Regions from separate parts of the Kurthia sp. 11kri321 genome, predicted to be linked through region 1. Evidence: riboswitches for the same ligand, from Rfam matches in the RefSeq annotation. Region 1 holds a riboswitch; each other region holds the start of a gene.
The links. Region 1 has a riboswitch for thiamine pyrophosphate ahead of ASO14_RS07800 (ABC transporter ATP-binding protein). Riboswitches for the same ligand answer to the same signal wherever they lie in the genome.

Region 1 (7,998 bases):
ATGCTCATCTGCCTGTAAAATGGCACCGTTTTGTTCCACGATGATGACTTTCGATTGAAGTGCTAAAAAATCGACAAGTGCTGCGACTGTCTGTACTTCCTCTGGTACATCGATAAAATGACCGTTTACACGTAATTGCACGTATTTGTCACCTCCTCTAATTGATTTGCCATATATTCACCTGTAATGGCACTGAGTAAAATACCATTCCTGTAATGTCCAACCGCACACCATAATCCTTTTGTTGTCGCATGTTGTGCCATAAGTGGTCGTTCTAAAGAACAGTCTGGACGCAAACCTGCCCAGCTCGTTTTAAAGGTCGCCTGTTGAAGTGCTGGTACAAGTTCAAAAGCTTGATTTAATAGATGTTGCACACTTGCTGCTTCCACGTGCTTTGTTACGTCACCTCGCTTCATCGTTGCCCCAATGACGTAATGACCGCCTCGTTTTGGTGCAATATAAAATCGTTCTCGAAATAGTGGCACTTGTAAAATCGGTTCATAACTATGCAAGCAAACGACTTCCCCCTTCACAGGAATCGCTTCAATTTCAAAATGTTGTTGCAGCGTCTGATTTGATGCGCCCGTTGCTAGTATGATTTGTTTCGTTTCCAACATGCCTGCTGTTGTTTGCACACCACATACTTCTCCTTGCTGTTCTATAATCTGGGTCACTTCCGTATGTTCGTAAATGGCACAACCAAGTGCTGCGGCACTCGCGGCATAGCCTTTTGTTAAGTCCTTTGCAAGTACATGCCCATCATCTCGGCAAAATACACCACCATATAATTTAGATGACACTGCTGGTTCTATCTGCTGTACTTGTGCCATCGTCATCGCTTCACACACTTCACCACACGCACTTTGCCAGTTCATAATGTCATGAATACGTGCGAGTTCTTGTTCTGTATGAGCGATGCGCAAGATTCCTTTTTGTTCATAACCAATATCAATGCCTGAGAGTGTACGAATTTCCTCTTGAAGTTTTGGAAATAATCGACGACTTTGCTGTGCTAGGTGAAAGAGTGGATCTTCCGCATCCCACTCTGCTTGTACACCGAGTAAACCAGCAGCCGCAGATGAAGCACCACTGCCAATCATCTGTTTTTCGATGATGGCTACTCGCTTTTTTCGTTTAGAAAGCGAATAGGCGATTGAACTGCCGATTGCACCGCCGCCAATGATGATGACATCATAATTCTTCATAGTTCTCCCTCATTTCACGATAGATTTTTAATATGTCACAACCATTTTCTGCCTCCCAAAAACCCGAGCGAATCGCTATTCTTTCACTTTTCACAAGATGTACGTTGTGGGGCGTAATCCCTCCTAATGCAATATACGGACGCTTCGCTGTTTGGAGAATATCTGCTGCTAAAGGAATCGCATCTTTTTTACAACTTGTATGAAAAATCGGTGATAACATACATTGATCCGCCTCACTCTTATGTAATTCTTCAATAGAATGAACTGATTCGATAATTGAAAATTCTGAAAAGCGCACGCGAATTACGGGAATAGGTAGACTTCTGTAACCAACTTGAACGGTTTGAATTTGATGTGCATGGGCAACATCTAACCGATCATGGACGATCATTTTATGAAGAGGAAAACCAGCTTGTAGACACTGATCTATAAGCTGATATAACTCCTTTGCTGTGCGTTCATATTCACGAAAATGTAGTGCGTCTATTTCGGTTTCTGCATGCATAACACGTTTTACAAACTGTTCATTCGTCTGCTTGCCATCTGAAAGAACATGAATCTTCATCTACTTCACCAGTTCTTTATATAGCTCGTCTGTTGGCACCATTTTATCGGCAATTTTTTGTTGAACGAGCCACTCATTTTGCTTTTCCCAGCTGGCTGGATTATCCGATAAGAACGGCTCTTCCTTCGTCTCCATCTTATCTGTTACAATCTTCAAGCTTTTTTCCTCGATACTTTTCGTCAGTGGGAATTGGTCTTTCTCTTGATGATCTAATAGAATAGCAAGCGATTCATCTGGATTCTTCTTCGTATAATCAAACCCTTGTTTCGCTGCTTCTAAAAATGCTTTTAATGTTGCTTCGTCTTTCGCAATCGTACGGTCACTTGCTACGAAGACAATTTCATGACTCTTTGGTACACCGAATTCCGATGGGTCCATTGTTGAAATCGGATAGCCCTTTTCCTCCATGACAGGTAGCTCATGGTTAATTAGACCACCTGCTAAAACATCCACTTTTTTCGTAATGAGTGCGGATACTAATTCAAAGCCTACGTCGACTAACTTCACTTGATTCGGGTCGCCCCCATCTTCTTTTACCATCGCTTTAATTGTCGCTTCACTTAATGGTGTACCGCCATAACCAACTGTTTTTCCTTCTAAATCGCGTGGTCGTTGAATATTCGATTCTTTTAGTGACATCAATTGACTAAGTGGTGATTGGACAATCGTACCAATCGACTGAATTGGAACTCCTTCATTCGCACGTGCCATAATGACATCTTGCTGATAGTAAATACCAATGGTTGATTTTCCAGCAGCTGTTAAAGTCAGTGGGTCTGTTGGATTCGATGGATATTGTAGTTTGACATCAAGTCCTTTTTCTTTAAAATAACCTTTTTCCATCGCTACATAGAGAAAGCTATGAATCGCATTCGGATACCAATCGAGCATAACTGTCACTTCTTTTAATTCTTTACCATCTTTTGCTTTACTTGAACAACCTGCTAATACGACAACTAACAAACTACATAGTACAAAAAATTTCATCAAACGCATTAATCTTTCCTCCAAACGATATATTTTTTTTCAATGATTCGAATGATGAAGACAGCAATGATCGCCATCGTAGATAATAGAACGATAGGCGCAAATACACCTGCTCCGTCTAACTGTGTCATCATTCGTTTACTGAAGTAACCGAGACCTGCCTGTGCTCCGAGCCACTCCCCAACAGCTGCGCCGATAATACTGAGCGGTACAGCGATTTTAAAAGCAGAGAATAGCTGTGGTAGCGCTGACGGAAGTTGTAGCTTCCAAAAAATTTGCCATTTTGTCGCCCCGTACGTTCGCATGAGTTCTTCTAGTTCACGCTTTGTACTACGCAGTCCATCAAACATACTCATCGCAATCGGGAAAAACGCAATGAGGACAGTCACAAGCACTTTACTCCAAATCGTGTAACCGAACCATAAAACAAAAATGGGCGCGAGTGCTGTAATGGGAATCGTCTGTGACGCGACGAGTAGCGGATAGAATGCGCGCTCCGACCAATGACTGAGGTGCATCATAATCGCGAGGCCAATGCCTAAAATAATTGAAATTAGTAAACCAATCCAAAGTACTTGTAGTGTTGCAGGTAAATGGACGGTAAATAGAGCTTCTCTAAAATCCCACATCTTTTGTAAGATGGCTGTTGGAGACGGTAAGATGTACATCTCATTTAGCCAGCGCGCAAATACTTCCCAAATGAGTAGCAGTCCCACACTCACGTAAATCGCAGGTGCATTTTTTCTCATAATTGCTGACGTCCTTGTTGCAACATGTAAATCAGTTGTTGCTTCACGTCTTGCACCTCCTTACTTGCTAAATCTGAACGCTGTCTTTTATGTTCCATTGGGACAATCGTTTCGTGTAGCGTATGAATTGGTGTCTGCTGTACAGTTAGAATACGATCTGATAAATAGAGCGCTTCATCCACATCATGCGTAATAAATAAAATGGTTTTACGCCATTTCTTCGCTTGTATGTATAACCAATCTTGTAACTCCATCTTCGTCAGTGCATCAAGTGCACTAAATGGTTCATCGAGTAACAGTACATCTTGTGAAGCATTCAATGCACGAATGAAGGCAACACGTTGGCGCATGCCACCCGATAAGTCTTTTGGTTTTTTATGCATGTAAGCTCCTAGACCAAATTCCTCGAGTAACGCCTTACTCTGTTCTTCTGCTCTCTTTTTCGGTATTCGCTGACATTCTAATGGCAACAATGTATTTTGTAATACCGTTCGCCAAGGAAGCAGTAAATCTTGCTGTGGCATATAGCCTACCGGTTGTTTCGCTACGGTCACTTGTCCCGATTGTGCCTGAGATAGACCTGTAATGAGACGAAAAATCGTACTTTTTCCGCAACCACTTGGACCAATTAACGAAACGAATTCACCTTCTTGAATGGAAAAATGAACATGGTCTAAAATGGGTTGTTCTTCGTAACGAAAACAGACATCTTGTAAAGCTAAACTCTCCAATGATCTTCCTCCTCTATAAAAAAAGCCATCTCGACAAAGAATCGAAATGGCTGCAAATGACAGAATCATCGCATGCCACTTCCCTACGCTAGTCCGAACTAGATCAGGTAATAAGGGTTAAGGTGTCGAAACCTCTCTCAGCACGTAAAAACGGCACCCCTAGTGGTGAAGCATTATGAAATTAGAAAAAGCCCCTGTCTCCATACACGTATCGAAACAGGGACCTGAAATTGTTTTTTCGGTCGAAACGGCTTCCCTACGCTAGTATGAACTAGATCAGGTTGAAAGAATCCAGAGCTTACGGCTCCATCTCAGCTGGCAACACCAGCACTCCTAGCACACTATGATTTTGTTAAGGTGAGTATAGCACTCCCTAGTAATTTATGCAATAGTTGGTTTTATTTTCATCACCAAAGTGGTTTATCCTCTTTGTCGACACGAATAAAGAGCGGTGAAAATAATATAAAGTAAAGAACATACACGATGATGACACCAATAATATACGCTATGTGAATTCCATATAGATTCGCTCCGATTGACAATGCGCCTAACACAAGACTTAGCAGGAAGCCTTGTAGATCAATGCGCCTTTTATTTAAATAAATCGGTTGTGCACAATGTCCACATGCTTGATATTTCTTCATACCCCACTGAAGTTTCCACGTCGTCCGATAGTCGAGCACTTCGTCGCAATGTGGACACGTTACTTCTTCACGATTTTTCATGACAAACCATAAAATAAAGCTTAAAACAATAAAGGCAATTCCTACGTATAGAGCGTTTTGATTACGGTACAGTATAAAAATAAATATTGTAAAGGCATATGTGTAACTCAGTATATCCTTCGTTCCTTCTAATAACTTCATCGCATTTGGACGGCTCATTCGAATATGGTTTTTATTGAATGAACCGATAATTGATGCAAATGTAAAGATTAATAAACCATAAAAAATATTTCTGGTTTTCCAAATGACGTACCATGCAAAAAGCATAGTCGTAACGAATGCTATTTTCCCGAAAATATTTTTCACTTTATTTTGATATTCATAGGGTTCTTTCTTCTCTTTTTCAATGAATAATGTTGAAAATAAAGTGGGTATACATAAAATAAATGCGATGAGTGCTATCTCCATAACACTTGGTTTTAATTTGAAAAAGAGTTCCGTTTCCTCTACACTGTCAGCCCATTTATAAATCTTATCTGTATCAAGTTCTTTTACATAATACTGTGTATCTTCGTCATTCGAAAATAGTAAAAAGGTTTCGACTTCGTTGTTCTCTTTCGTTACTTCGACAACATAGTATAAAGAAGGTGGTTCTATTTCTTTTTTTATAACAGGACTCGCATTTAATTTTTTTTGAAATGCTTCAAATTTAGAAGAAGATAGTTCTCGCTCGCTTGAAAACCATTGATTCGTTAATGTTGTTCCGTCTTCTTCATAACGCGCTTCTGTATCAATTCGAATCGACTGAATCCCATCTTCTGCTTGTCCAACGCGTGTCGTTTGTTGTTGGAAAATCATAAGAAGAATGCCAGCGAATACGACCATCATACAAGCAGTTAATAGGAGGGGTTTATAGATGACTTTTCTTCTCTCTTTTTTTCCTTTTTGAATCATTCGCTCTTTTGCCTGTTCTGACATTTTATATTGATTCATCTCTCGTTGAAATGATTGTTTAAAATTCTTCATCAAAATAAACCTCCTTTAACGATTGTTTGAGTTGTTGTTTCGCACGCTGGTGACGCGTTTTTACAGTGTTCAGTGGAATCGATAAAATCTCACTAATTTCTGCAAGCGTATATTCCTCAAAATAATGAAATAAAATAATGGCACGATACTTTTCATCCAGTTGTAAAACAGCATCTACTACTTCTCCATTTCTTTCTTTTCTTCCATAAAGATTCGCTGGGTTAATCGTCGAATCGCCTATGTCGACTTCCTTCTCTTTTGTAAAAAAGAAGCGCCACTTCCCTTTCTTCTTTCGTAAATAATCTTGACTTTTATGTACGGTTATTTTGGCTAAATACGTTCTTAAAGAGGCACGTTGTTCAAAAGCATGTTCATTTCGATAATGTGCGAGTAGAACATCTTGTACAATTTCTTCTGCTGCCCCGTGGTCTTTTACATAAATAAAAGCGACACGATAACAATAATCTGCATATGCCTCAATCAGTTCTTCCATCGTCATATTTTCACCCCTTCACCTCTATCGTCGCATACTTTTTATAAAAGGTTTCATTTTTTTGAAAATATTAAAAAAAAATAAAAAAGCTATCTATTGAATGATTGGGAATCCCCAACATCCATAGATAGCTTATCTTAATTTATACAGTTTGTGCTTTACGTTGTTCGAATTTTGAAATGTACTCTTCGTATTGGAACGTCAACGAAATTTCATCCCAACCGTTGATTAACATTTTTTTATAGTAAGGATCGATGTCAAAACGATAAACATCTTCGCCAGCTGTTACGGTTTGCTCCTCTAAATTTACAACGGCTTGTAAATCTTCTGCCTCTGCTTTTGCTAAAATCGCCTCTACTTGTTCAACAGGTAACTCAATCGGCAAAATTCCATTTTTGAAGCAGTTATTATGGAAAATATCTGCAAAACTTGGTGCGATAACAACGCGGAAACCGTAGTCTAAAATCGCCCATGGTGCGTGTTCACGCGATGAACCACACCCGAAGTTATCATGTGCTACTAAAATAGATGAACCATCATATTTTGGCTGATTTAATACGAAGTCTTGGATTGGCTGATCATTTGCATCAAAACGCCAATGATAGAATACATATTGACCAAAACCTGTACGTTCAATACGTTTTAAAAACTCTTTTGAAATAATCTGGTCTGTATCGACATTTTTACGATTTAATGGTGTCACAATACTTTTTACGATATTAATTGGTTCCATACAATTCCCCTCCTATACAGGTACGTTCATTACTTTTCGTACATCAACAAAATGGCCTGCGATTGCGGCTGCGGCTGCCATTGGCGGACTTACAAGGTGTGTACGTGATCCTGCACCTTGACGACCTTCAAAGTTACGATTCGATGTAGAAGCACAACGCTCACCTGCAGGTACAACATCTTCATTCATTGCTAAACACATCGAACAACCTGATTCACGCCATTCAAATCCTGCATCTAAGAAGATTTTGTCTAAACCTTCTGCTTCTGCTAATTGCTTCACAGAATAAGAACCTGGTACGACAATAGCACGTACACCGTCTGCTACTTTTTTACCTTGAATGACTTCTGCAGCGGCACGTAAATCATGTAGACGAGAGTTTGTACAAGAACCGATGAATACATGTTGAATTGCGATGTCTTCGATTGGTGTTCCTTGCTCTAAATCCATATATGTTAGTGCTTTTTCAAGCGCTTGACGGTCTGATTCATCTGCTAAATCTTTTGCAAATGGAACTGTTTTTGAAATCCCGGTACCCATTGAAGGATTTGTTCCCCATGTAACGAATGGTTCAATTTCAGAACCATCAATAACGACTGTACGATCATACGTTGCATCTGCGTCTGTTGCAAGTGCTAACCATTCTTTCGCAGCTTGTTCAAATGCTTCGCCTTGTGGTGCATATTTACGTCCGCGTAAATATTCAACCGTTGTTTCGTCTGGACTAATTAAACCTGCTTTTGCACCTGCTTCAATCGACATATTACAAATCGTCATACGTTCTTCCATTGATAATTGATGAATCGCATCACCTGTGAATTCTGCAATGTACCCTGTACCAACA
Region 2 (7,998 bases), 160 kb from region 1:
GTTCCGGGAGCGAAATTGAACTTATACGAAAAATTAGAAGTGGCACATCAATTAAAAAAATTACAAGTAGATATTATCGAAGCAGGGTTCCCCGCTTCATCAGAAGGTGACTTCAATGCAGTAAAGCAAATCGCACAAAAAGTTGGAAATACAGATGATATTATGATCACAGCTTTAGCGCGTGCAGTGAAAGCGGATATTGATTCAGTTTACAATGCTGTAAAATACGCAGAAAATCCAATGATTCACATGGTACTTGGTACATCGGATATTCACGTAGAGAAAAAATTCTCAAAATCAAAAGATCAAATTCTACAAATTGGTGTAGATGCAGTAAAATACGCAAAAACACTTTTACCACAAGTACAATATTCAACAGAAGATGCATCGCGTTCTGATTTTGAATATCTATGGAAAACAATTGAAGCTGTTATGAAAGCTGGCGCAACGATGATTAATGTACCAGATACTGTTGGTTATGCAGTACCAGAAGAATTCGGTGAAATGATTGGTAAATTAAATGATCGTATGAAAAACTTAGATGATTCTGTATTACTAAGTGTTCACTGTCATAACGACTTAGGTATGGCGACAGCGAATACACTTGCGGCAATTAAAAATGGTGCGGATAAAGTAGAGTGTACAATTAATGGAATCGGTGAGCGTGCGGGTAACGCAGCACTTGAAGAAGTCGTGATGGCACTATCAACACGTTCAAATTATTTCAATGCACATACCCGAGTCAACAAGAAAGAGATTATGAACACATCGCGCATCGTTTCGAGCTTAATGGGACTTGATGTACAAGTAAATAAAGCAATCACAGGCGACAATGCCTTTGCGCATTCATCTGGTATTCACCAAGATGGTCTATTAAAATCACGTGATGCTTATGAAATCGTGAGCCCAACAGAGGTTGGTTTAGACGATATGGAATTAGTATTAACAGCTCGTTCTGGTCGTCATGCGGTGAAAAATGCACTTGAAAACTTAGCGTTAGGCAACTTAACACCAGATCAATTTGAAGAGGTTTTTGCGGATTTCTTAAAGTTGGCTGATACGAAAAAAGAAGTGTATAACCATGACCTATTCATTTTAGTAGAAAATTATTTCAAACGTACAAATGAAGATGCAAAAGTTGCGCTTCATAGTGATGCTTTCTACCACTTAGAAGACATTCAAGTGATTTCGAATCAAATCTTCCCGTCTGCAAGTGTGAAGGTACGTCGCGGTGAGGAAGTACTGAAAGCAGCGACAGTTGGCTCAGGTTCAATTGATGCATTGTATTCAGCGCTACAAGAAGTAACAGCATTCGAAGTAAAGCTACTTGAATACAAAATTTCAAGTGTGACACGCGGTAAAGAAGCTATCGGTAAAGTGAAGTTACAAGTTGAATATGAAGGCGAAACATATATTGCAAAAGCTTCTGATACAGATGTCATTAAAGCGAGTGCACTTGCTTATATTAATGCGATTAATACGATTGTTGTCGATCAGTTCATCTCGATTCCAGAACCTGTTTAAAAAATCGCTTGACTTTCCAATTGTTGTCATAGATGATAGGTGTGTACTAACAATTAAATACACAAACAATCACTACTAGGGGTGCCATATAGAATTGGCTGAGAGAGCAGTAGCTTAACCCTCTAACTTGATACAGTTCGCACTGTCGTAAGGAAGAAGTGACATTTTTAGCATATTATTTGCAGGTCATTCTCCGTCTTTTACGATTTTCGTAATGCGGTGAGTGGCCTTTTTGTTTCCTTCGTGTTTGTGAAAAGGGAGAGAAAAAAGATGAAGTTTTCAGAGCAATTAATTGAGGAAATTCGACCGATTTGGCGTGCAAATCACGCACATCCATTCGTACAAGGAATTGGTCACGGAACATTAGAACCAGAGAAATTTCGTCACTACATGATTCAAGATTATTTATATTTAATTCAATATGCAAAAGTGTTTGCGATTGGGATTCAAAAAGCACGCGATTTAGATGTTATGACACGCTTGTCAGCTTCAGTCCATCATACGCTATCAATTGAGATGGCACTGCATCGTAAATATGCAGAGCGTTTTGGGATTTCAGAGCAAGAGATGCGTGAAGCAAAAGAAGCGCCGACAACGATAGCTTATACTCGTTATATGTTATCAGAAGCGCAGAATGGCTCACTTGCGCATGTGATCGCAGCTATCTTACCATGTGCTTGGAGCTATTTAGAGATTGGACGTGAACTCGCACAAATTCCTGGAGCTGTCGATCATCCACTTTACGGTGACTGGGTGCGTATGTATAGTGAACCGGCATTTGAACATAGCGCACAAAATATGATTGATTTGATGGATGAGTTAGCAGCTGATTTAACAGGTGATGAACTGGCACATGTTAAAGAAATTTTCTTACAAACAACTCGCTTTGAATATTTGTTCTGGGAGATGGGGAACACAATTTCTCACTGGCCTCAGGAACTTCAAGCTGACAAAATCAGTTCTATATAATAGAATGAACACCCACTGAAATTTATTCGGTGGGTGTTTTTTTATGAATAAGTAGTAATTTTATAAGAAAAAGGGAATAACTAACGGATGTAAAGGAGGGGCGTAAATGAAAAAATGGTTTGTATCACTTTTATCATTCTGTATACTTTTTATGACGTACGCTCCGATGAGTTTTGCTACCACAATGACAACACATGATTTTCGTCATTCAAATTACGATACTTTTTATGAAAATTTAAATGGAAACTGGAACTTTATACGTGGTGAATTGTTTGATCCACAAGATATGAAAGAAGAAATTAAGCTTGGAAACAGCGATATTGTCAAAGTACCTTATATGCTAAATCAGCGTTTAAATATTGACTCTGATCGTGCGACTTATAGTACAACGATTAAAGTTCCTGAATCTTTTGTTGGCCGCTATTTAAAATTTTATATACCTTTTCAATATAGTAGCTATAATTTATATGTAAATAATGTACTTATCAAAGAGAATGGAAGCCTCCTAAAAAGTAATAAGACAGCTGTACAACAAATGAAACCACAAATACCTAGTTTTCGCGTAGATCAAACGACGTTGCAAATTACGTTTCAAATGATTAGTTTTGAGAATGTAAGTGGTGGTTTGAGGAAAAGTATATCTATCGGTAATGAACAAATTATCGTGAAAAAGCAACAGCAACATGAGTTTTGGCAAGTCTTTTTAATTGGCTGTATTACATTAACTGCATGTATTTCATTACTTTTTTATGCATTTAGAAGAAAGCAAAAGGAATTTTTAGCTTATGGCATGTTTTGTGCAGCAACAAGTCTATGGGGTTTTTTCACGGACTATTATTTATATACAGCCTTTTTAAACCAACTAGATTGGAGCGTGGCTCTACGTCTAACATTTATTATGCCTCAAATTGTTATGTTGTTCTATGTAGGCTATGTATATAAAATGTTTAGCGAAGCGGTCCCGAAAAAATTCATTACTTTTTATAACTATATAATGATTGTAATTATTTTCTTTACGGCATTTTCTTCTACGGTCATGTATCAAAAATTATTTAATATTATTTTGATTTTTATGTATGTTTTTTATATCTTTTTACTTGTAAGTGTTATTAGAAAAATAAATTGGCATGATTTGACACAAGTGATTACACTTGTGGGGATACTATTAGTATTTGTAGGGGCCATACATGACATGATTCGCGTTTCGGCAGCTGGAAATTCAATTCATCTTACTTTTATCATGCTAGGCATTTTTATTAGTATCCAGTGTATACTATTTTGTCGGAAATTTGCTCTACAATGGTTACAAGTTGAACAACTGAATAAAGAATTGATTTCCCTCAATGAATCTTTGGATGAAAAAATTCGCATCCGAACGAAACAATTGGAAGAAAGTAATGAAAAATTACGTGAACTAGCTTTATTAGATAGTCTTACAGGAGTTTTTAATCGTCATTATTTAAGTAGTAGTTTAGAAAAGTTATATAAACACTATAAAGACACGAAAGTACCTTTTGCTATTTTAATTTTAGATGTCGATGAGTTTAAAAAATATAATGACTATTATGGTCATATTTTAGGTGACCAACTATTAAAAAACCTTGTAAAAATTTTAACAGATGCGTTACCTGCTCGTGCGGAATTAACGCGTTATGGTGGAGAAGAGTTTGTTGTGTTGTTAGATGCTACGACTTATAGCGAAGCTTTCGATATTGCAGAGTATATGAGAAATGCAGTTGAAAAAGCAGAGCTAGAACATTTAGGGCGTGAATGTAAAGTTGTAACAATTAGTGTAGGAGGAGTTGCGTTGACAGAAGCGCAATTTACTAATACAACTGAATTTGTAAAAATAGCAGACCAACAATTATATGAAGCAAAAAATGCAGGGCGCAACTGTGTTCGAGTAAAAAATTTACATTAGCAAACACAACTTATAGTGTGAGAATTCATGCTGTAAGTTGTGTCTTTTTTAATTGACAGTATTTTTAATCCATGTTATCTTTAATTCAAGATATTTTAATTCGAGATAAAAGGAGTGGATAAAATGTCAAAAGAATTATCGCTAAAAGCATTGACGGTTCTACTTCGAGCGTCTCAGACAGTTGAAGAAGTATTGCGAAAGGACATGCAACGCTATCAGCTGAATTTAACAGAATTTGCGGTATTAGAATTGCTTTATCATAAAGGAGATCAACCGATTCAACGCATTGGTGAGAAGATTTTAATTACGAGTGGCAGTATCACATATGTTGTTGATAAATTACAACAAAAAGGCTATGTCGAGCGCGTAGCCTGTCCAACCGATCGACGCGTCACGTTTGCAGCACTTACAGAAGAAGGATGCTCATTTATTGAACGTATTTTTCCACAACATGAAGCATTAGTTGAAAAGCTATTTAATGTTGTAGATGAACATGAAAAACAGCAACTCATTACAGCTTTAAAAACAGTAGGATTACACGCCAAAAATATGTAATTAACGGAGGAAATAATCATGAATCAACAATTAAAAGGTATCCATCACGTCACAGCTATTACAAGTAGCGCAGAAAAAAACTACGAATTTTTTACGAATGTATTAGGTATGCGTTTAGTGAAAAAAACAGTCAATCAAGATGATATTCAAACATACCATACATTCTTTACGGATGATCGAGGTTCAGCTGGAACAGATATGACATTCTTTGACTTCCCAGGAATTCCAAAAGGAACACATGGTACAAACGAGATTTCACGTACAGGTTTCCGTGTACCAGATGATGCAGCACTTGAATATTGGGCAAAACGCTTTACACGTTTAGGTGTAAAACACGACGGTATTCAAACACAATTTGGTGTAAAAGTATTACCATTTACTGATTTTGATGATCAACGATACCAACTTGTATCAGATGAACATAATGAAGGGATTAAAAGTGGTACACCATGGCAAAACGGTCCAATCCCACTTGAATATGCGATTACTGGTTTAGGACCAATCGAAATTACCATTGCTGATTTTAAATATTTTAAAATGATGCTAGAACAAGCACTATTATTTAAAGAAGTCGCACAAGAAGGAGACTTCCATCTATTTGAAGTAGGAACAGGCGGAAATGGTGCGCGTGTTATTGTGAAACACGATGAAACATCACCAAATGGTCGACAAGGTTTTGGAACTGTTCACCATGCGGCGTTCCGAGTAGAGGACCGTGAAGTGTTAGACTACTGGACAAAACGAATGGAAGAAATCGGATTTAATACATCGGGTTATGTGAATCGTCACTTCTTTGAATCACTTTATGCACGTGTAGCACAAGGCATTCTATTTGAGTTCGCAACGGACGGTCCAGGATTTATGGGAGATGAACCTTATGAAACATTGGGTGAAAAATTATCACTTCCACCATTCTTAGAACCAAAACGTGATTATATCGAAAGTGTTGTTCGTCATTTTGATACAGTGCGCTCAACAAAAACATTTGAAAAAGAATACGAATAATGAACAAGCGAGAATCATCTTTATAGGTGATTCTCTTTTTTTATATTAAATTTCTTCTGAAAGGGTAAAGGTATAGCAGTTATAACCAAATAGCGTTTTAATCCTGAATCCAATCGGGTAAAAGGTTATAGATTAGAGTATTAAAAAAGAGATGGAGGGGGGATTCGATGATTTATACTGTTACATTTGCACCGTCAATTGACTACATTCCATATGTAGATGATTTTCAAGCGAATACGTTAAACCGTGCAAAAGAAGTAAGTTATTACCCTGGTGGTAAAGGCATTAATATTTCACGTGTACTCAAACGAATGGAAGTAGACGCTACAGCACTTGGTTTTGTCGGTGGATTTACAGGTGATTATATTCAACAGTTTTTACAAAGAGAACAAGTACCTTCTGCATTCATTCAAGTAGATAGTGTAACGCGGATTAATGTCAAAATTAAATCACAGCAAGAGACGGAACTGAATGGCCCAGCACCCACACTGCAAAGTCAAGAAATAGAGCAACTACTACATTTTCTACAATTACACGCAAAAGAAGATGATTGGATTGTAGTCTCAGGAAGTATTCCAGAAACGGTGACGGATGAGTTCTTTGAACAACTTCAAAAAAGTTGTGCATTAACCGGTGCAAAGTGGGTACTCGATACGTCAGGACCACGCTTAAAACAACTTTTACAATATCAACCGTACTTTATTAAACCGAATCAGCACGAGTTAGGTGAATTAGTAGGAGATACAATCGACACATTGGAACAAGCTGTAGCACATGCAAAAAAATTAACAGAACAAGATGTATCACTTGTAATTGTATCGCTTGGTGGTGAAGGTGCAGTATGTGTGAGTAGTGACACACAATTTCTGGCAAAAGCTCCTAAAGGACAAGTTGTCAATACAGTAGGAGCTGGCGATTCACTTGTGGCAGGTATGGTTGCTCAATTAGCACAACAGCAAAGTTTACAAGATGCATTCCGTTACGGCGTTGCTTCAGGTAGTGCTACAGCTTTTAAAGAAGATTTATGCCATAAAGAAGAAGTAGAAAAACTCGTTCCACAAGTCGAAATTCAAACAATTTAAGAGGTGAAACGCATGAAAATTACAGAATTGATGCCTCTCGATACGATACAATTATCGCTGTCAGGTGGCACAAAAGGAGAGGTACTTGCAGAATTAGCAGATGTACTCGATCATGCAGGAAGGCTAAATAATCGAGATGACTTTTTAGCCGCAATTTTAAAGCGTGAAGAAGAAAGTACAACTGGTGTTGGTGATGGTATTGCGATTCCACATGCGAAAACAGCCGCTGTAAAAACTCCGACAATTGCTTTTGGGCGTAGTGAAAAAGGTGTGGATTATGCTTCGTTAGATGGTAAAAATGCGGACTTATTCTTTATGATTGCAGCGACAGACGGTGCAGGACAATTTCATTTAGAAGCATTATCTCGCTTAGCAGGGTTTTTAATGGATTCTAACTTTACAACTCGTCTACGTGAAGCGAAAACGAAGGAAGAAGTTTTATCGATTATTGAAGAAAAAGAAACAAATGAAGAAAAGCCCAAGCAAGCGACTACTACTTCAAGTGAACAACAAACAACAGGGAAGAAGGTTAAAATTCTTGCTGTAACAGCTTGTCCAACAGGTATTGCGCATACCTATATGGCAGCTGAAAAATTAGAAAATGTCGCAAAAGAAAAAGGAATCGACATTAAAGTTGAAACAAACGGTTCAAGTGGTGCACAAAATGTACTTACAAAAGCTGAAATTGAAGAAGCAGATGCGATTATTGTAGCAGCGGATACAAAAGTCGAGATGGCTCGTTTTGATGGTAAAAAAGTAATTCAAGTACCTGTTTCAAAAGCGATTTATGAAACAGATCAATTATTAGAGCGTGCAGTAGAAGGAAATGCTTCTATCTTCCATTCTGACTCAGGAAAATCAACAGATGAACAAGACGGCGATGAGAAAAAAGGAATTGGATCTCAAATTTATAAACACTTAATGAATGGTGTATCGAACATG
Region 3 (7,998 bases), 790 kb from region 1:
CGCGTAGGTTCATTTGACGGTGGTTACGGTGCAGGTTACTTAGCACGTATTATCGGTCATAAAAAAGCACGTGAAATTTGGTTCTTATGCCGTCAATATGATGCACAAGAAGCACTTGATATGGGCTTAGTTAATACAGTAGTACCTTACGAGCAGTTAGAAGACGAAACAGTGAAATGGTGTGAAGAAATGCTTGCACTGTCACCAATGGCTCTTCGTATGTTAAAAGGTGCATTCAATGCAGATTCAGACGGTCTTGCAGGTATTCAACAACTTGCAGGTGACGCAACACTTCTTTACTACACATCAGATGAAGCAAAAGAAGGTCGCGATGCATTCAAAGAAAAACGTCAACCAGACTTCGGTCAGTTCCCACGTTTCCCATAGAACTTAAATAATTATAAAAAGTAGCGTAGACCTTTGGATGGTTTACGCTACTTTTTTATTATCATAATCCCATACGTTCACGAAATGTATGCTCCGTATAAGCCTCTCTAAAAAGTCCTCTTTTTTGCATTTCAGGAACAATCATTTCAACAAAATCTTCTAAACTGTCAGGTAATGTTGGAGGCATGAGGTTAAATCCATCAGCTACGCCTTCCTTAAACCAGATCTCCATTTGGTCAACAATTTCCTTTGGTGTACCAATCAATGTACAATGTCCACCGCCAGCATTTAAGTAACCGAGTAATTCTTTCACAGTTGGATCGGTATCACGAATGATTTCTAGAATCGTTTCATAGCGTCCCACAGGTCCATTGAATGCTTCTACAGAAGGTAATGGAGGGACCTTTTCATCAATATTCCAATTTAAACAGTCTTGCTGAATAAATGAGCTTAATTGTTTTAAAGCAACTTCAATTGGGAGAGCTTGGTCCAATGCTTCTTTTTTAGCTAAAGCTTCTTCATGTGTATGACCTACATATGTTACTAATCCAGGTAAAATTTTAATATGTTTCTTAGGTTTAGATGATTTTTCAATTGCGTCATTTAATTTATGTCGAAAATTTTTAGCTTGCTTGAGGTTCCAAGAGACTGAATAGACTACTTCAGCATGATTAGCAGCTAAAGCAACGCCCTGTTTTGAAGCACCTGCTTGCATTTTGACCGGTGCACCTTGTGGACTTTTTGGTACAGTAGAAGGACCTGCAACTTGAAAATAATGACCACTGTGATTAAAAGAGTGAATATTTGAAGCATTGATAATTTTATTTTCTTCACGATTATGGACAAAATCACAAGCATCCCAAGATAAAAATAGTTGATCCATAAGTATCGAAAATTCTTCAGCTTTTTCATATCGTTGATTATGGAGAGGTAATGCTTCCATACTGTGATTACGAGCTTCATTATCACTCATTGATGTAACAAGATTCCAACCTACGCGCCCTTTAGTGAGATGATCTAAACTTAATAGCTGTCTAGAAACTGTATAGGGATTAGAAAAAGTACTTGAAATAGTGGCAACTAAACCAATATGATGCGTTACTTGAGAAATAGCTGTTAAATTAATTAGCGGATCAAACCAAAATGCAGGCATGACTTGTGCATCATTTGCTGGAAAAGCATGATGATCTGCAAAAAATACAGCGTCCAATAATCCTTTTTCCGCTAGTTGAGCTAATTCTTGATAATAAGAGATACTTCCAATATCCTCAATGCGTGAATTGTCCATTAGCCAAGCTGCTTGATGATGACCACAACCATATAGTAAAACACCTATATGTAACTGTTTTTTTGTAGTTTTTAACATGATTTACACCTCAATTTATTTGGATAGTGATTAGTTCATTGTTAAACCACCATCTACTGTAAAGTTTTGTCCTGTAATTCCATGTGCTTTTTCGGAACATAGATAAGCTACCATATTCGCAACATCTTGTGGCGTGGTTACTTTTCTTAAAGGTGTAGATTGAGAGATTAAATCGAATACTTCAGGTGTTGTAACAGCACTGGCATCTGTTGTTTTTAAAAGACCTCCTGAAACAACATTTGCTCGGATGCCATAGACGCCTAATTCTGAAGCGAGATTACGTGTGAAACCAATCAAAGCTGCTTTAGCAGTTGTATATTCATGATAAGGCACGACAGGGTTTTGAAATAAATTAGTACCAATGCTAATAATGCTACCGTTTTTTCTTTCAATAAACTGTGGAATCACACTCTGGCTTGTATTGAATGCAGCTTTTAACGTACCATCCAGCTGTTTTTGATAATCATCCCAAGAAAGGTCTTTAAAAGATTTTTGTTTAATCGGATCGAATTTAAAGTCGATTAATGCATTATTTACAACAGCGTCTATTTGACCAAAGTGTTCTGTTGCCATGTTCATTAATTGATCGACTTCTTTCCGATTCGTTACATCAGCTTGAATAGCAATCGCTTTGTCTCCACCAATTTCAGCTACTAATTTTTCAGCAGCTTCTTTACTTTGATAATAATTAATGACAACTTGAAAATCTTGTTGTGCAAGTGTTTTGACAATAACTGCACCTAACCCTCTACTTCCGCCTGTAACTACTACTGTTTTTTTCATTTAAAACAACTCCTCTTATTTATTTCAACTTAAATAAAAAATACACAACCTTCGTAGGAAAGTTGTGTATAACAAATCATTGCATAACAAAAAAGTACAGACTTTTTTCAGTATGTATAGAATTGACACTTTCCTACGCTAGTATTAACTAGTTCAGGTTCAAAGGGTTTGAGTAGGACTCATCTCAGTTAAATAACACCCCTAGTGTAGACCTATTAAGTTACATTGAATACTAACTTATAAGGTTTATATTGTCAAATTTGTTTATTATTTATATTGATTTTAAACAAAAGTTTGTTTTTATAAACATTTGACACGAGACTTAATTTTGTTTATGATGTAAACAAATAAAACTTAGGGTGATGACATTGACGGAGAGAGAACAAGCACTGATTCAACTCATTAAGGAAAACCCGTTTATGCAGCAACAAGAGATGGCTGAAAAATTAGAAATGTCGAGACCGGCTCTAGCTAACTTAATATCGGGGTTAGTGAAAAAGGGTAAGATTATAGGGAGAGCATACGTATTGCCAAAAGAAAACAAAATTATATGTATTGGTGGAGCCAATATGGACCGAAAACTTCATTTGAAGGGACAGGTTCAGATGGGGACATCAAATCCTGTAACATCTACAGAAAGTGTAGGTGGCGTAGCGCGAAATATTGCTGAAAACTTGGGAAGGCTTGGACATCAAGTGAGTTTACTGACGACTGCTGGAAAAGATTCTGATTGGCAAGCAATTGTTGCAGCTTCGAATGCTTTCATTCATTTAGAAGAAGTCGAGCAGTTGGAACAATGTTCAACAGGTTCTTACACAGCCATTATGGATGAACAAGGCGAGTTGGTTATGGCAACAGCGAATATGGACGTCTATGATGCATTAACACCACAAATTCTAATGAAGCATGAACATGTTTTATCGACTGCTCCGGCAATTATAGTTGATTTGAATTGTCCGAAAGAAACAGTTGATTATATTCAACAATTTGCAGTAACGAGAGAAGTACCTCTTATTATTGTGCCGGTATCTTCTCCAAAGATGAACCGTATGCCAACAACATTAGAAGGCGTTACATGGTTCATCTGTAATACAGATGAAGCCGAAACATTAACAAATCGTACGATTACATCAGAAGCAGATTATTTACAAGCAATTCAAGAAATCGCTCAGATGGGCGTAGAAAATGTCGTAATTACGGCTGGCGCAAAGGGAGTTTATGCTGCAAACAAGAACTTGATGCCAACACATTTTGAAGCACGAGCAGCAAATCAAATTGAGGATGTTACAGGCGCAGGAGATGCATTCGTCTCAGCAGTTGTACATGCTTGGTTAGAGAAGTACACATTTGAACAGACGATTCAAGCAGGATTAATCAATGCGAAAAATACGCTTGAATCTAAGTTTACTGTACGTCCTGAATTAACAAAACAATCGTTAGAACAAGAACTGGAGGATTAATTATGAAACAATACATCGAATTATCAAAAGAAGTACAAGAAGGAATGGACGCTGGTAAAGCTATCGTTGCATTAGAATCAACAATTATCTCACACGGTATGCCATACCCACAAAATGTACAAACAGCACGTGAAGTAGAACAAATCATTCGTGAACATGGCGCAGTTCCAGCAACAATCGCAATCATCGACGGTAAAATCAAAATCGGTTTATCAGATGAAGAATTAGAAATGTTCGGTAATGCGGATAATGTAGCAAAAGCTTCTCGTCGTGATATTCCATACTTAATCGCAACGAAAAAAATCGGTGCGACAACAGTAGCAGCGACAATGATTGCAGCTGAATTAGCAGGAATCGAGTTATTCGTAACAGGTGGTATTGGTGGCGTTCACCGCGGCGCAGAAACAACAATGGATATTTCAGCTGACTTAGAAGAATTAGCAACTTCTAAAGTAGGTGTTGTATGTGCAGGTGCAAAATCAATTTTAGATATTGGTTTAACACTTGAATTCTTAGAAACAAAAGGTGTGCCTGTTATTGGATATGGTACAGACGAATTACCAGCATTCTTCACACGTAAATCAGGATTTGATGTAAACTTCCGTCAAGATACACCTGCAGAAGTTGCAGCAACTTTACGTACAAAATGGAATTTAAATATGGCTGGTGGCGCAGTAATCGCTAACCCAATCCCAGAAGAAGATGCATTAGACCATGACTTCATTACAAATATTATTCATGAAGCATTAAAAGAAGCAGAAGAAAATAATATTCAAGGTAAATCAGTTACGCCATTCTTATTAGGTAAAGTAAAAGAGTTAACAGAAGGTAAGAGCCTAGTAGCTAACATTGCATTAGTAAAACACAATGCGCATGTCGGTGCTCAAATCGCAGTTGAATTAAATAAAACAAAATAATATACGAACGGAAACCTTTCGATTTGAGGGGTTTCCGTTTTGTATTTCACATGTTTCGTATTAGAATAAGAAAGGATGAAAACAATAGAGTTAGGGATGAAAAAAATGATACCAAACTGGATTGAGCAACGCACGTCATTAACACCTCATCGTGTAGCATTAACTTTTCAAGATGAGAAATGGACGTATGAACAGCTATCCGAACAATCAAAATATTATGCTGGTGCTATAAAAGCTGCCGGTTTACATGAAGGACAACGCGTTGCCATTTTTGGGCGGTCAACACCGCATCTTATTCGTACGATTTTTGCATGTATGCAATTGCGTATCGAGATGGTGTTATTAAACTTACGATTAACAGAAGCAGAACTTGCTTATCAAATTCAAGATGCACAAGTAGATGCATTACTTGTGGATGACGATTTAGTAGAACAATTACCTTCTACGCATAAATTGCAAATTCTATTTTCTGATTTAATGACCTCACAAGAAAAGGCAGAGGTAATTAAACATTGGTCACGAGATGAAACAATGACTATCATGTACACATCAGGTACAACTAGTCAGCCAAAAGGTGTTCGTCAAACGATTGGTAATCATATGGCGAGTGCGACCTCAGCACTTTATAATACAGGTTTAGTAGAAGATGAAGGATGGATTTGTACAGTCCCTATTTTTCATATTAGCGGGTTCTCTATGCTGTGCAAATGTATTTTACATGGTGTTCGACTAGATTTGTATGAGAAATATACAGTTGAAGAAGTGGCATTACAATTAATTGAAGGTACTGCGACTCGTATGTCAGCTGTCGCAGTTATGTTAGAGAAGTTAGTGTCTTATATTGAAGAGCAAGGACAGCGTGTATCGCCAAAGTTCCAATTACTATTAGTAGGCGGTGGTCCTGTTCCCAAAAGCTATTTAACACGTGCAGAAGCCATTGATCTACGTGTAGCACAAACATACGGAATGACGGAAACAGCAAGCCAAGTAGCGACACTATCCAGTAAAGACGCGCTTCGTAAAGTGGGTTCTGTTGGAAAACCACTGATGTTTAATGAGATTTGTATTGCAGGAGCAGAAAGACCATTTGACCATGGTGAGATTTGTGTAAGAGGGGATAGTGTTACACCAGGTTATGTTGGACAACATGCCCATATTAAAACACAGGTAGATGGTTTTTTACACACAGGAGATATTGGCTATTTTGATGATGAAGGTTATCTTTATGTAGCCGATCGTCGTTCAGATTTAATTATCTCAGGTGGAGAAAATATTTATCCAGCTGAAATTGAAAATGTATTAGCAGGGCATCCTCATATTGCCGCAGTTGGTGTATGTGGTGTCCAAGATGAGATATGGGGACAAGTTCCGGCTGCCTTTATTATGTCAAAAGAGACAACATTGAATGCAGAAACGATTTTATCCTTTTGCGAAGATAAATTAGCAAAATATAAACTACCCAAACAAATTCATTTCGTCGAAGAATTACCACGAAATGGTACAGGGAAATTACTTCGTCGTAAATTAGTTGAGTTAATACCAAAATAATATTGAAAAAGAGGAATCATTTTTATACGATTCCTCTTTTAGTATGCATTTTTTTGTTTTTTAAGCCACTCTTGCATGAATGGAATGAATTTTTTAGAAGCAGGTGACAAACTTTTTAAATCGTCTTTTGATGTAATGCCGAGTGTACGAACATGGTTTGGTTCAAGAGGTAGGCTTATCATATCATCAGCGTGGTCTTGAATGAGTAGCTCTGATAATAAAGAGATACCAAGACCTTGTTTAACCATGGCAATAATCGCTTCATCACCACGAATTTGATACGCAATATTTGGCTTAACATTTGCTTGTTTAAAAATACGTTGTACATCCTTATGTGTATCTTCATATGGAATAATGCAAGGTTCTTCTGCAAATTGCTCAATTGCAAATGCATGATTTTCTGCAAGTGTATGATTTTCAGGAAGAATTGCCATCATACGATCTTCCATGAGTGGTAAAAAATGAAATTCTTCTGGACGCTGAATCGTGCTAATCGCAAAATCAATATGGCCTTCTTCAAGCCATGCATGAATCTCATCTGAGTTCCCTTCGAATAAGTGAATATCAATTTTAGGATAACTTTTATGGAATTCCTTTAATAAATAAGGCATCCAATGAACGCAAATGGACGTATAAGCGCCAATCCGAATGGCTCCGACATCTAAACCATGAATGGCACAAACGGCTTCAGAGAGATGTTCATAGCGTTGTACGATATCTTGCATGATTGGAAGAAGCTCAAGCCCATTATCAGTGGGTGTCACACCACTTTTGCTACGTGTTAATAACGAAAAGCCATAATCATCTTCTAAAGAATGAATCATATGACTAATACTTGGCTGTGTATAATCAAGTGCCTCTGCCGCTTTCGTTAATGAACCAAATTGTACAGCTGCAATGTATGCTTTTAATTTTAAAATACTCATGTAATCACCTAACTATAGAAAAATGTAATGTTAACTATATAATAAATTCAATTTACTTATATTAAATATGAAATTACAATACAAGAGAAGCGACATTTACAAAACACAAAGGGAGATTTCAAACATATGGGGTATGTCATCCAATTCATCATTGGCGGTTCAGTTATGCTGCTCGCTACGATTTTAAGTCAGTCGAAATATTTATTCTTATCAGGAGTCATTACACTACTACCGATTTTGACATTGCTTAATTTAAAACTGCAAGTTCAACATATGTCACAAGAAGCCTTTCATGAAACGCAACGAAATGGCATTATCGGTGCAGTAGGTATGGTCATTCTGATTGTTGCAATTTATATTTTTTCGAGCCATTTCAAGCCTTCAACAGCTGTCTTAATGGGAATTGGTCTATATGTGATGTATATGTTCGGTTCGAAATTAATAGTAGCATAAAAGTGAGCTTAGGTGGGGGGAACTTAAGCCCACTTTTTTAATTTTGACTTATAGGAGAAATTTCGGTTATGGTGTAGAAAGAACGTACATTATTCAAGGAGTTGAAAATGATGTGTATCATTACATTTGCTTATAAAGTAGTAGAAAATCAGCCACTC
Region 4 (7,998 bases), 140 kb from region 1:
ATGAAATAACTAATTCATGTTTCTTGTTAATATAGAATGATTGGTTTGCTTGGATTTGATCAAAACCATCTGTTATTTCTGCATCCATACCTTTGATAAAGTAGACTTGTTCTCCTTTGCTATCAGTCATTTGTTTTTTCATTTGTTGCTTAATTTCATCTGAAATCACTTGAACATAGTCTTTATTTTTAAATAGTGACGGTAATGTAATCACTTGTTTTAATGTAGGATCTACTACATCATACTGTAATGTTGTTGCACTACTTGCTTCTGTCTCCGTTGTTTCACGTTCAATTACAAGTAATTGTTTTGTATCTTGTAATACACGATAATCACTTGTTACACTCGCATGTCCTTCACCTTTTAATGCTTTCATACGTTGTTCAAACTTTGTATATTGCTCTTTTGCTTCTTTTTCATATTTTTCATTCAATGTTTGTTCAACGTCTTTATTTTCTAAGTCTCGTACTTTTGGTGTTTTAATGTCTGCTGCATACTGTTCATCTTCATATTGGAACGTCATCGCTTGGAACACATGACCAACGATAGGCATTCCTCCCATCGCACGTGCAACCGATGCATTGGTATTTAATGTAACGAATAAAGCAATAATAGCTGCTGCAATTGCTGCACTCATCCAATACGGACGATAGTTTTTCTTCTTTGTCCCTAATTCTTTTCTCACCATTTGTTGTAGTTCTGGTGGAATCGGTGTATTTTTATAAGCTGTTCGCTCTTTTTTTAATTTTGGATTCATATTAGAATTCCTCCTCCGTTTTTAAATCAGCACGTAATAGGCGTAATGCCTTATATAAACGTGTTTTAATCGTATTTGTATTTTCTTCTAAAATAAAAGCAATGTCTTCAATTTTTAAGTCTTCAAAGAATCGTAAAATTACAACTTCACGATAAATCGTCGGTAAGTCGTCAAGCGCGTGCTCTAAATCAACATTTTCATAAGCATCATGAAAATTTCTTTGATTCGCTTGTAATTGTTCATCTTCCATCACTTGAACTCGTTTATGTTTTCTTAAAAAATCGAGTGATGTATGTACAACAATTTTATAAAACCAACTTTTTAATTTTTCTTTTTCGATTAATTTGTCATAAGACTGCATTGCTTTTTGGATACTATCTTGTACGACGTCTAATGCATCTTGCTCATTTTTTGTATAACTATAAGCAAGGCGATAAAAATCGTTTTGATAGCGTTCGATTAATTGGATCAGCTGATCATCGTAGTGTAGCTTTTTACGCGTAAATTTCATGCTAAGGGCTCCTTCTATGTTTGTATACGTGTAATAGACGTATGTCCTTCTATAAAAAGTTTGCATTTAATATAAAAAAATGAGGTACGCTTTTCTGCGCCCCTCATTTCTTTATATTTCCTGATACACAATAACAAAAGGTACAATGATTGTAACCGTTGTTCCTTTGTTTTGTTCAAAGTTCACTGTACCATTGACGAATTGAATCCGTTCTTGGATGCCTTTAATTCCATTCCCTTGCTCACCCTGTACAGTATTATAGCCAATTCCATCATCTGAAATCGTCATACGAATTTCTTTATCTGTCTGCTCAATACGAATCGTACATTTCTTTGCTTGACTATGGCGTACGATATTATTAACAACTTCTTTTAAACACATACTCAATGTATTTTCTAAAATAAGTGGTACTTCTTCAAGTTTTAATTGCCCTTTTACTTTTAAATCGATATTGGCAATTTCTAAAATCTGTTGGACATGCAATAATTCATCTTCAATTTTTATTTTTTTCATATCGGACACCATTTCACGCACTTCTTTTAATGCCATACTTGCCGTTTTACGAATATCTGATAGCTCATTTTTCGCTTGTTCTTGATTTTTATCAACTAAACGAATCGCTAAATCGAGTTTAAGACCAATCATTGATAATTTCTGCCCAAGTGTATCATGTAAGTCACGTGCAATTCGTTGTCTTTCTTCTACAACACTTAATTCAGAAATACGATTCTCTGCTGATTTCAACTTATTTTCTAAGTGGTCACTCTGTGTACGGCTGAATAAATAGAATGGTGCTAAAATCGTACCGAACACGATGACAACCATAAATGGAATTTGCTGAATATAAATAGCCGTTTCAATGAAAAAGCCACCAATAATCGCACCAACTGTTGCCGCAATGTGTAAGCCATACATAATATAAAAGCCGACTTTACTACGAATACGTCCAATTAAAAATGACGTAAAAATAGAAAAATAAAAATAGCCATATAAAATCGACATAACGGCATTTATAATCATCTCAAATGATAGCCACATATACGTCAAACCACTTGGTAGTTTGAAATCTAAATACACACAAATCAGATATGTAATCAGAATGGCTGCTGCAATACTTTGCGTCGTATGATCTTGATTTTTAAATACTGAATAAAATGGAATAAAGCAAATAAATACCCATGCTAAAATACTTTGAATGGGATGTTTCGGTATAATAGAATACCATTTTGACACACGCGTTCAACTCCTTAATTCTCTGTCTATCATATAACAAAATACTGTTTCAAGCTAGAAACATCTTGTTTTCTGTAGTTTCCTTTTACAATATCGTGTACTATTAGAATAACGACGTAAATTTCATTTATTGGAGGCATCAAGTGATGTTAATTCAACTTTTTATTTTAGGGATTTTATCTGAAAATAATTACCATCCCTACTTTATCAAAAAGCTCTTCACAAATATTGTTGATATTGATCCAAGTTTTAAATTAAGTGATGGAAAACTTTATTATCATTTCGACTCGTTAGAAAAAAAAGGATATATTAAAAAAATCGAAGTCATTCATACAGAAAATCGTCCTGAAAAATCCGTTTATGCCATTACAGATGCTGGACGTGCGTATATGGTAGAACTCATTTATAAAACATTCGACTCGATTAATTTAGCAGATGTACAAAGTCTCTATATTCCTATTTTATTTTTAAAGTATGTTGATTTAAAACGTGTAATTGGTCTATTAGATCAGGCAATCGAGCGTGAGAGTAAGCGAATCGATTCGATTATTGAAGCTGGTTCACATCCTTCTGTAAAAGATGTTGATCATATTCAATTAATTATCCGACATGCAAATCGACAATTTAACGAAAACTTAAAATGGCTACAAGATATTCGTGACGCAATTGCAGAACATATTTAAGCATACAAAAAAGACTTAGGCACTGAGCCCAAGTCTTTTTGTTATTTAATCTGTCACTTTACTCCGGAATAAACTTCCTAACGAAAAAGCAATTGTATGAATGATTAAAAAGACAGATTCATTAAAATACCAATCATTTGTATAACTATTAAACGGTGAACGACCGTAAATAATCGATTTCGAATCATTCCATGTTCCGCCAAAAACTTCAATTTGACTTGTTACATATTGATATTCTGTACCGCCTGCTAAAATAAAAATCACGACAATAATAAGAATTGCTGATGCTAGCTTTCCTTTTGTTGCTGTTTCAAAAAAAGATACGCCAACGCTCCACGTAATAAACAGACTGACACACAGGAAAGGCACTAATAAAACAATTAAAAAGAAAGCAGGGTTTAAGTTTCCAACTTTTTCAGTAGGGTCCAACGTAAAATAATAATTGATGACCATGAAACCTAAAAAACTAATCCCTAAAGAAATATACCACGATAGATTTTTCACACAATTTCCCTCCATACTTGTTCTCATTATACAAGACAACCTATTTTTACTAAAGCGGAACCTTGCAAAATGGTCTAAATATGGTATGCTCTAACCATACTAGATTTGCGGGGGGACTCTTAGGAGTTGAGAAGGTAAAACCTGACCCTTTGAACCTGTCAGTTAATACTGGCGTAGGGAGCAGCTGTTTTTCGCATGTAATGCTGTTCTACGATTAATTCGTTGAGCAGCTTTTTTATTTTTATAGTGAAAAAGCAGAAACCCGTCCTCTAATTTAGTGAAACTGAGTATGAGAAGCTTCATGAATTTGCTTTTCATTCATCAATGGAGGTAACTAAAAATGAGTATCCAATCAATTCATTCAACGAAACCAATTGTTCACTGTATTACGAATTATGTCGTAACAAACTTTACTGCAAACGGACTTTTAGCAGTAGGTGCATCGCCCATCATGGCGGATGAAATACAAGAAATGCATGATATTGTTCAAATCGCAAATGGATTATTAATTAATATCGGTACGTTAAATACACGCACAGTCGATGCGATGATATTAGCTGGACAAGCTGCAAATAAAAAAGGGATTCCAGTCGTTTTAGATCCTGTAGGCATCGGTGCTTCTAAATATCGTAAACAAACAGTCGAACAACTATTACAACATGTGCAATTTACAGCCATTCGCTGTAATGCTGGTGAGTTAGCGGCTCTTGCGGAAATTAAAGTCACCTCTCGTGGTGTCGATGCAGGTGAGGTATCTTTTGAAATTGAAGAAGCAGCTAAACAAGTCGCAACACGCTACAAAACGATTGTTGCTGTAAGTGGTGTAGAAGATTTAATCACAGATGGCACGACGGTTCACATAATAAACGGCGGACATGCATGGATGGAACAAATTACAGGAGCTGGTTGCTTATTATCTGCCCTAACAGCTGCTTCAATCGCATCACATACAGACGCACTACAAAGTGTTATCACAATTCACAAAGACTATAAACAAGTCGCAGAAACTGCACATCATCACAGCAATGGTATTGGCGATTTTCAAATGCACATCCTAAACCAACTACAACAAATGAGTTTTGGAGGGATTAAATAATGTTACCGATTACACTGACGATTGCCGGATCTGATTCAGGTGGCGGTGCCGGTATTCAAGCTGATTTAAAAACATTTCAAGAATTGAAAACATTCGGTACATCTGTTTTAACAGCTGTTACTGCACAAAATACGTATGGCGTACAAGCTGTTTATGCGTTACCCGAAGATTTCATTGTGGAACAATTACAGTCGATTCAAAGCGATTTTAATGTGAATGCACTAAAAACGGGGATGCTTTTTTCAGCATCTATTATTGAAGCTGTTTCAAAACAACTAGAGAATGTACAAGCACCTATTACTGTTGACCCTGTCATGATTGCAAAAGGTGGTGCCACACTACTGCAACAAGAAGCAGTTGATGCGATGATTACTCACCTATTCCCACTAGCGACTGTTCTCACACCGAATATTCCAGAAGCAGAGGCACTGACAGGCATGAAAATTCAAACTTATGATGATGTTGAACAGGTAGCTAAAAAATTACTCGCTATGGGACCTGAAGTCATCGTGATGAAAGGTGGACATTTTGCACCTGAACAACAAGCTGCGATTGACCATATTTTCTTTAAAAACGGTGATAAATTAACCATTTCTGCCCCGCGTGTTCAAACGAAGGATACTCATGGTACAGGCTGTACGTATTCAGCAGCACTAACTGCCTTCTTAGCAAAAGGTCTACCAATGAAAGAAGCACTTATTGAAGCGAAGCGATTTATCCATGCGGCTATTTCACATGGTTTAGGTATTGGGCATGGCCATGGTCCGACGAATCATTTCGCTTATAACACAAAAGCAAAAGTGGAGGTCGAGATAATTGAATAAACAATTACTTGAAACGTATTTTATTATGGGAAGTCAAGACGTTGTAGGTGATCCACTCTTTGTATTAGAAGCTGCATTACAAAATGGGATTACTTTATTTCAGTGGCGAGAAAAAGGTGAACAGTGTTTAACAGGTGACGCTTATGTTCAATTTGCAAAAGACTGCCAAACTCTTTGTAAACGTTATGATGTTCCTTTTATCGTAAATGATGATGTTGAATTGGCAATCAGACTCAATGCAGACGGGATTCATGTTGGACAAGATGATGTCGATGCAAAGAAAGTACGTGAACAACTACCACATAAAATACTCGGTGTGTCCGTTCATACACAAGACGAATTACAACAAGCAATACAGGACGGTGCTGACTATATTGGAATCGGCCCTATTTTTTCAACACAATCCAAAAAAGATGCAAAAAAGCCTGCTGGTACAACATTTTTAACAGAAGCCGCACAATCTATTCCTACCCTGCCGATTGTCGCAATCGGTGGTATTCAACCCGAGCATGTTTACGATTTACGTCAAGCTGGCGCTGATGGTGTATCGATTATTTCTTCCATTTCAAAAGCAGAAAATCCTGGTGAAGCGACACAGGCTTTTCGTAAAGAAAATGAACGCTTTTTACAACAACTTTAATACTTAGTAAACAGAATAGGACAAAACATTTCAGCCCCTTCTCAGCGTTTACAATAAAAAACTGGAACCACGCCACAGTGTGATTCCAGTTTTTCTTATGCTCATGTAGGATGGTGTTTTTTACACTTATGTCTCAGTCTGTTTCTTTTTCATACAAAAGGCTTAAATAAAATATTTTTACAGAAGATTTAGAGCATTTCATTATTTTTTCTATACAAAATGTTACAATAAATGTATTCTAATGCATTTGGAGGCTTACATATGGACGTTAGACAATTAATTTATTTTACAGAAGTAGCAAGACAACAAAGCTTTACAAAAGCTGCTGCTTCACTACATGTAACACAACCAACTCTCAGTAAAGTTGTGAAGCTACTTGAAACAGAATTGAATACGACTTTAATTGATCGTTCCCAACGAAAAAGCGTACTAACAGATGCAGGCGCATTAGTTTACGAGCGAGCGCTCAAAATTATTCAAATGGTCAATGAAGTACATCTCGTATTAGAGGACTTAGAAGATTTAAAAAAAGGACATATTAAACTCGGTATGCCACCGCTTATTGGCATTTTATTTTTCCCAGAAATGATGAAAGCTTTTCAAAAAATCTATCCTGAAATTACGATTACACTAGATGAAGTAGGTGCAAATGTCGTCAAAGAACGCGTATTTGATGGGGACTTAGATGGCGGATTTGTCATGTTACCTGCACATGAAGAAGATTATGACTTACTTCCCTTCACTACAGAACAAGTACAGCTTATTGTTCATCAGGATCATCCTCTCGCTGTAAAAGAGAATGTATCAATGCTCGATTTAAAAAATGAAAAAATGCTGTTATTTAGTGACGACTTCACCATTCATGACCGTATTATCGAAGAATGTGAAAAAGCAGGATTCATTCCCGATGTTGCATTTATTAGTTCGCAGTGGGATTTCATTAGCCAAATGGTCGAACATAATCTAGGTGTAGCTCTTTTCCCAGAATCCATCGCCGCAAAAGCGAATGCTGATATCATTAAAACGATTCCCGTATATCCTGTCATTCCTTGGGAAATTTCATTCATTACGAAAAAAGGTCGCTATTGTTCACACGCTATGAAAAAGTTTATCGAATTTATTAAAGATAATTATTCCAAAACGGAATGAAAAATATAAAAATATTTAATTTTACGAATGGTTAAAACAGGTGTACAATTTGATATAAACTTATTAGATAGAAGGAAACTATATGAAAATTATACAAATTTGTGTGCAAATTTTAATCATCACAACTTTTTTACTCATAGGGAATGCAATACATTCGTATGCACACTTACCAATTCCGGGAAGCGTCATCGGTCTTGTACTTCTCTTTTTGGCACTGTACCTCCGTATTATTCCATTAAAATTGGTAGATGTTGGAGCGAAATTATTAACTGCCGAACTACTTTTATTTTTTATCCCTTCAGCAGTGGGAATCATGAATTACCCTGACTTATTCGGTATAGTGGGTATAAAACTTATTATTATTATTTTTATAAGTACAGTTTTTGTCATGATGGGTACAGGCGTGACAGCTCACTTTCTTTCAAGAAAGAAGGTGCAAACTGATGATTTCAAGTCTTAGTCTTGGTATCGTTTTAACTTTATTCATTTATATGCTCAGTAAAATACTCGCAAAGCGTTATCCATATCTTTGGCTTTCGCCTCTTATTATCTGTCCTGTTACGCTCGTACTATTTTTAAGTGTGTTTCATGTTAACTATGC

Region 2: linked by a shared signal. The riboswitch ahead of tenA (thiaminase II) and the one ahead of ASO14_RS07800 (ABC transporter ATP-binding protein) in region 1 are both predicted to bind thiamine pyrophosphate.
Region 3: linked by a shared signal. The riboswitch ahead of ASO14_RS03825 (3-oxoacyl-ACP reductase) and the one ahead of ASO14_RS07800 (ABC transporter ATP-binding protein) in region 1 are both predicted to bind thiamine pyrophosphate.
Region 4: linked by a shared signal. The riboswitch ahead of thiM (hydroxyethylthiazole kinase) and the one ahead of ASO14_RS07800 (ABC transporter ATP-binding protein) in region 1 are both predicted to bind thiamine pyrophosphate.

Annotation. Positions count from the first base shown of each region.
Region 1 is NZ_CP013217.1:1,507,415-1,515,412, forward strand. Features, by position in the region: gene thiS (sulfur carrier protein ThiS) at 1-141, opposite strand, end outside; gene thiO (glycine oxidase ThiO) at 126-1,205, opposite strand; gene ASO14_RS07785 (thiamine phosphate synthase) at 1,192-1,770, opposite strand; gene ASO14_RS07790 (ABC transporter substrate-binding protein) at 1,771-2,766, opposite strand; gene ASO14_RS07795 (ABC transporter permease) at 2,766-3,506, opposite strand; gene ASO14_RS07800 (ABC transporter ATP-binding protein) at 3,503-4,279, opposite strand; TPP riboswitch at 4,301-4,408, opposite strand; TPP riboswitch at 4,474-4,582, opposite strand; gene ASO14_RS07805 (hypothetical protein) at 4,645-5,928, opposite strand; gene ASO14_RS07810 (RNA polymerase sigma factor) at 5,915-6,427, opposite strand; gene leuD (3-isopropylmalate dehydratase small subunit) at 6,564-7,154, opposite strand; gene leuC (3-isopropylmalate dehydratase large subunit) at 7,167-7,998, opposite strand, start outside.
Region 2 is NZ_CP013217.1:1,671,496-1,679,493, reverse strand. Features, by position in the region: gene ASO14_RS08675 (2-isopropylmalate synthase) at 1-1,524, shown strand, start outside; TPP riboswitch at 1,592-1,695, shown strand; gene tenA (thiaminase II) at 1,795-2,493, shown strand; gene ASO14_RS08665 (sensor domain-containing diguanylate cyclase) at 2,600-4,414, shown strand; gene ASO14_RS08660 (MarR family winged helix-turn-helix transcriptional regulator) at 4,538-4,969, shown strand; gene ASO14_RS08655 (ring-cleaving dioxygenase) at 4,988-5,974, shown strand; gene pfkB (1-phosphofructokinase) at 6,142-7,056, shown strand; gene ASO14_RS08645 (PTS fructose transporter subunit IIABC) at 7,069-7,998, shown strand, end outside.
Region 3 is NZ_CP013217.1:721,234-729,231, forward strand. Features, by position in the region: gene menB (1,4-dihydroxy-2-naphthoyl-CoA synthase) at 1-387, shown strand, start outside; gene ASO14_RS03820 (NtaA/DmoA family FMN-dependent monooxygenase) at 449-1,753, opposite strand; gene ASO14_RS03825 (3-oxoacyl-ACP reductase) at 1,784-2,536, opposite strand; TPP riboswitch at 2,650-2,749, opposite strand; gene ASO14_RS03830 (PfkB family carbohydrate kinase) at 2,899-3,996, shown strand; gene ASO14_RS03835 (pseudouridine-5'-phosphate glycosidase) at 3,999-4,913, shown strand; gene ASO14_RS03840 (o-succinylbenzoate--CoA ligase) at 5,010-6,461, shown strand; gene ASO14_RS03845 (LysR family transcriptional regulator) at 6,500-7,387, opposite strand; gene ASO14_RS03850 (GlpM family protein) at 7,514-7,840, shown strand; gene ASO14_RS03855 (NRDE family protein) at 7,951-7,998, shown strand, end outside.
Region 4 is NZ_CP013217.1:1,370,949-1,378,946, reverse strand. Features, by position in the region: gene ASO14_RS07105 (anti-sigma-V factor RsiV) at 1-757, opposite strand, end outside; gene ASO14_RS07100 (RNA polymerase sigma factor SigV) at 759-1,268, opposite strand; gene ASO14_RS07095 (sensor histidine kinase) at 1,380-2,501, opposite strand; gene ASO14_RS07090 (PadR family transcriptional regulator) at 2,648-3,184, shown strand; gene ASO14_RS07085 (hypothetical protein) at 3,230-3,688, opposite strand; TPP riboswitch at 3,788-3,885, shown strand; gene thiM (hydroxyethylthiazole kinase) at 4,029-4,784, shown strand; gene thiD (bifunctional hydroxymethylpyrimidine kinase/phosphomethylpyrimidine kinase) at 4,784-5,608, shown strand; gene thiE (thiamine phosphate synthase) at 5,601-6,248, shown strand; gene ASO14_RS07065 (LysR family transcriptional regulator) at 6,510-7,397, shown strand; gene ASO14_RS07060 (CidA/LrgA family protein) at 7,480-7,857, shown strand; gene ASO14_RS07055 (LrgB family protein) at 7,841-7,998, shown strand, end outside.